DNA from 2 places in the Carboxydothermus pertinax genome. Region 1 is predicted to be linked to the other one. Evidence: riboswitches for the same ligand, from Rfam matches in the RefSeq annotation. Region 1 holds a riboswitch; the other holds the start of a gene.

Region 1 (2,399 bases):
CAGCTATAAACTCATTGGAGAGACCCAAGGTAGTACCCCAGGATAAATTGGCCCGAAAAAGCTGGTATTTAGCACCTTTAATGACAAGACCGGTAACTTCTCCGGTGAGGGGAATTACCGAAAATAACTGCCCGGGTTTTCCTTTTAGAATAAGGGGTTTTTTGTTTAAATATCCAATAAAATCAGAGCTGTACCAGGTTACGGGTCGGCTACAGCTCCCGAGAAGCATTAAATTAGCAAAAAAGTGGTCGCTTCGGCCCCCGGACCCCCCTACCACTATAATTTCCTCAGCATTCATATCTTGTGCCATGACCACCGCTGCTTCTAAGTCCGTAAAATCTTTTTCGGTAGGATAACTTTTAAGCCTAACCCCTCTCTTTATGAACTCCTCCTGCCAGTTTTTCGGTAAGGAGTCCATATCCCCCAGCAAAAGATTTGGTAGTAGTCCTTCTGGTAAAAAAAGGGCTCCGCTATCCGCTGCAATAAGAAAATCATCAGAAGTTATATCAGGCAAAAAGCCGGGGGCTTCACCCCCGGCAAAGATCACTACTCGCATTTACACCACCTTCCGCAATCTTTCAAATATTTTAAGAAAGAAAACCGCCCCTAAAGTTAAAAACAGTTCCGGCAGTAGATAGCTTCCGTTATAAATAGCCGAATACACCCAGGGATTTTGGCCTTTTGGAGCGTAACTGGCAAAAAACACCGCTCCGGAAACGAGGTGAGACAAAAACCGGCCCAAAATTGCCAGTACCACTCCCGGATACGGCGACTTATTAGCAAAAAGACCCGCTAAACCCAGGGCTCCAAAGGCTACCGGATAATCTAAAAGAAACTGCAGGGGATGGGCAAAATACGGCTCAATTAAATACTGGACTAATCCGTACAGTACGCCTACCAGTATCCCCGGTAAAAGCCCTTCGGTATAGGCAAAATAAATTACCGGCAGCATGGATAAGAGCGTAACTGAGCCCCCCTGGGGCATCTGCCAGATTTTAATTAAACTTAAAACTACCCCCAGCGCTAAAGCTAACCCTCCGCGGGTCACCATCCGCAAATTTAAACCTTTCATAAAACACCCTCCTTTTCCCCGGCCACCGTACAAAAAAGCCCGCCTCCGGCAAAGCGGAAAACGGGCTTATCTTCAATTTAACCCACTTTCCCTACGCCGGCATTACCCGGGTCAGGTTCTAAGGGTTGGGAGAAGCCTCCCTCTCAGCCGGATTTTCCGGCACCCCCAGTGGCCACCTGTTATTTTTTACTAATTATAACCTTTAAATATCTTGCTGTAAAGACCGATTTTCCAAAAGATACAAAGTTGCACCTAAAACCTGGTCCGACTCTTCCTCTTCTAAAAGTTTGGCTGCCATTTCCAAAAACGCCGCCGGTACCCCCATGCTTATGGTATCCCGAATTTTCTTTGCTAATTTCCTGTATTTGGCCTCTTCTAAATCAACGGGTTCCGGCAGCCTTTCCCGCCATAAACGCTTATTTATTGCTTCTTCAATGGCCCTTAAAAGCTTGCGCTCGCGGTAGGTAATCAGGGTAATAGCTTTTCCTTCTCTACCCGCCCGGCCGGTACGCCCAATCCGGTGAATATAACTTTCCGGGTTCTGGGGGATGTCATAGTTTATGACATGAGAAACTTCAGGTATATCAAGCCCCCGCGCTGCCACATCGGTAGCTACCAAAAGCTCGGTTTTCCCGGCTTTAAAGCTTTTAATAGTTTGGGTGCGCTCCCGCTGACTCATGTCCCCATGTAAGCCTTTAGCGGCATAACCGCGGTAGTTTAACTGCTCCACCACTTCGTCCACCCGTTTTTTGGTCCGGCAAAACACTATGGCCTGGGTCGGAAGTTCGCTATTTAAAATCCGGACAACTCCTTCAACCTTTTCCGCTTCAGGAAGCTCGTAATATATTTGGCGGATAGCCGGCACGGTCTTTTCCTTGCCCACTAGTTTTACCGTTTTATACTCCCCTAAAAACTTTTTAATAATGGTCTTAATGGGTGCCGGCAAAGTTGCTGAAAACAATAATGTCTGCTGGCGGTTGGTTAAACGGTTCAAAATAGCTTCAATATCATCAATAAAGCCCATATCTAACATTTCATCAGCTTCGTCCAAAACTACGGTGTTGATATCCGCTTCCGGAAAAGTTTTTCGACCGATATGGTCTAAAATTCGCCCCGGGGTTCCAACGATCACCTCTACCCCCTGGCGAAGTCCCCGGATTTGCCGCTCTATATCCTGACCGCCATAGACCGCAAGCGCTCTTACTTTAAGGTATTTCCCGAGTTTTGCCACTTCATCGGCAACCTGCAACGCTAACTCCCGGGTAGGGGTAACGATTAACGCCTGGGCTTTTTTCCTCCGGGCTAATTTTTGCAGAACCGGAAGTAA
Region 2 (2,399 bases), on a different contig from region 1:
AACCACACCTTTAGGTTTTCCGGTGGTGCCGCTGGTGTAAAATACCAGACCCGGTTCGTTAGCTTCGATGGGTTCCGGTGGACAGTCTATTGGGGCTTTTTGCATTAATTCATCCCACCAGTAATCCCTGCCCGGAACCATCTTAACCGGTGTGTTAGTTCTTTTAACTACCACTACTTTTTGGATACTGTTGATTCCTTCGATAGCCTGATCAGCTTTGGGTTTTAAGGGTATTTCTTTACCGCGGCGATAGCCACCATCGGCGGTAATTAAGACCTGCGGCTCATAATGAATGAGCCGGTCCCGTAAGGCCTGTTCGGAAAATCCGGAAAAAACGGTATTGAAAATAATGCCGGTGCGGTAGCAGGCTAAAACGGCAATGACCGTTTCGGCTAGATTTGGAAGATAAATAGCCACCCGGTCGCCTTTTTTAAGGCCAAAGCTTTTTAAGACGTTGGCAAAACGGTTAACTTCGGCCCAGAGCATGCGGTAAGTATAAAATTTTGTTTCGTAATTTTCACCTTCCCAGATAAGGGCCAGTTTGTTGTTGGCTCCTTTTTCTAAATGGCGATCTAACATATTATAGGCCGGATTGGTGATGCCCCCAATAAAGTAACGAAAATTAGGAAGAGCCCCCTCAAAAGTTTTTTCCCAGGGATGAAGCCACCACAGTTCACGCGCCACGTCATTCCAGAACTTTTCCGGGTTATCCCAGGATAGTTTTAAAAGTTCGTTGAATTTTTCAATACTGCCCGCTACCGATTTTTTTACTTTTTCCGGATTAGGATAAAAAATCTTACTTTCTTTAATCATTTTTAACTCTTCCGTTAATTCTGTCATGAAAAACCCTCCTTTAAATTCTTTTTTTTAATTTTAAAAAAATAAAACTCTATTTAGGTAAAAAAAGGCTTAAATGTAAAAATAAAGAGGCGAATTGCTTAAATTCACTTTTTAGTGGTAATTTATAAAAGTACTTGACTACAGGGAAATATTAGTTTAAATTTAAGTTAACTAAAAACCCTCGGGGGTGCCGGATGAGCCCGGCTGAGAAGGCTTCGCGCTGAAGAAGCCTACCCTTTGAACCTGCTCTGGGTAATGCCAGCGGAGGGAGAGGAAATAATGATAAGTTACAGCCAACCTCTTCCATCTTCTGGGAGAGGTTGGCTTTTTTTGGGGAGGTATTCGATGGAAATTTACCGGATTATTGATGTTAATTTAAACCGGGCCCGGGAAGGAATCCGGGTGTTAGAGGAAGTAGCTCGCTTTGGTTTGGTGAGCAGGAAATTATTTGAGGAATTTAAACATTTGCGCCATTTTATCAAAGAAATAGAAAAAAGTCTTGCTGGAAATCCCTTGTGGTATCGGGATGCTCAAAACGACCCGGGACAGGAACTAAGCTCAGAGGAGATGGCGAGGAATAATTTGCGGGAGGTGGTGTTAGCTAACGCCAAAAGAGCTCAGGAAAGCCTGAGGGTTTTAGAAGAATTTGGGAAGCTGTTAGATGCTGCAATTGTCCTTAATGCCAAGAAAGCAAGGTTTTTACTTTATGAGCTGGAAAAAGAAGTTTTAACCTTAATTAAGCCTTCGGTGGATTTAACCTTATACGTACTTACCGATGATGTTTACCTTAACGAAGAAAAGTTCTGGAGGGTGGTCGAAGATTGCCTGAAAAATGGAGTGACAGCTTTCCAGTACCGGGCAAAAGGAAAAAAGGGAGCCGAAATGTACCGGGAGGGGTTAAGGCTGAAAGAGCTTTGTGCCAAATATGGGGTTTCGTTTTTTGTAAACGACCGGCTGGATCTGGGGATTGCTTTAAATGCCGATGGGCTACATCTGGGACAGGAGGATTTACCCCTGGAGGTGGCAAGAAAGCATTTTCCCGGAAAAATTATCGGGCTTTCGGCTACCAATTATGAAGAAGGGGTTTTAGGAATAAAGGCAGGAGCCGATTATCTTGGGCTTGGGCCAATTTTTCCCACGCCCACCAAGGAAGATGCCGCACCGCCCTGTGGGGTAGAAGTGATTCAGAAGCTTAAAGAGGAGTTTCCCAATACTTCGGTAATAGCTATTGGGGGTATTGATCAAGAAAAGGTTTCTGAGATTATTCGTGCCGGGGCCGATGGGATTGCGGTAATTTCGGCTGTATTTGGAGCAGAAAACCCGGCTCGGGCAGTTTATGAATTACGGGAAACAATAGTTAAAGCAAAGGAGTGAAGGATAATGACTCAACTTTTAAAAGCAAAAGAGGGAGTTATTACCAGGGAAATGGAAATAGTGGCTAGGGAGGAAGGAAAATCGCCGGAAGAAATCCGGCAAAAGGTAGCTCTGGGGGAAGTGGTAATACCAGCTAATGTTAATCACCAAAATTTACAGCCTAAAGGTATTGGGGCCGGACTAAA

What was found. Region 1 has a riboswitch for thiamine pyrophosphate ahead of thiT (energy-coupled thiamine transporter ThiT). Riboswitches for the same ligand answer to the same signal wherever they lie in the genome.
Region 2: it holds a riboswitch for thiamine pyrophosphate, as region 1 does, so the genes downstream of both, cpu_RS02545 (thiamine phosphate synthase) here and thiT (energy-coupled thiamine transporter ThiT) in region 1, are expected to answer to the same signal.

What each region holds. Positions count from the first base shown of each region.
Region 1 covers NZ_BDJK01000066.1:12,039-14,437, forward strand. Annotated here, with positions in the region: gene cpu_RS12860 (thiamine diphosphokinase) at 1-556, opposite strand, end outside; gene thiT (energy-coupled thiamine transporter ThiT) at 557-1,072, opposite strand; TPP riboswitch at 1,143-1,249, opposite strand; gene cpu_RS12870 (DEAD/DEAH box helicase) at 1,275-2,399, opposite strand, start outside.
Region 2 covers NZ_BDJK01000006.1:237,094-239,492, forward strand. Annotated here, with positions in the region: gene acs (acetate--CoA ligase) at 1-840, opposite strand, end outside; TPP riboswitch at 1,014-1,127, shown strand; gene cpu_RS02545 (thiamine phosphate synthase) at 1,186-2,214, shown strand; gene thiC (phosphomethylpyrimidine synthase ThiC) at 2,221-2,399, shown strand, end outside.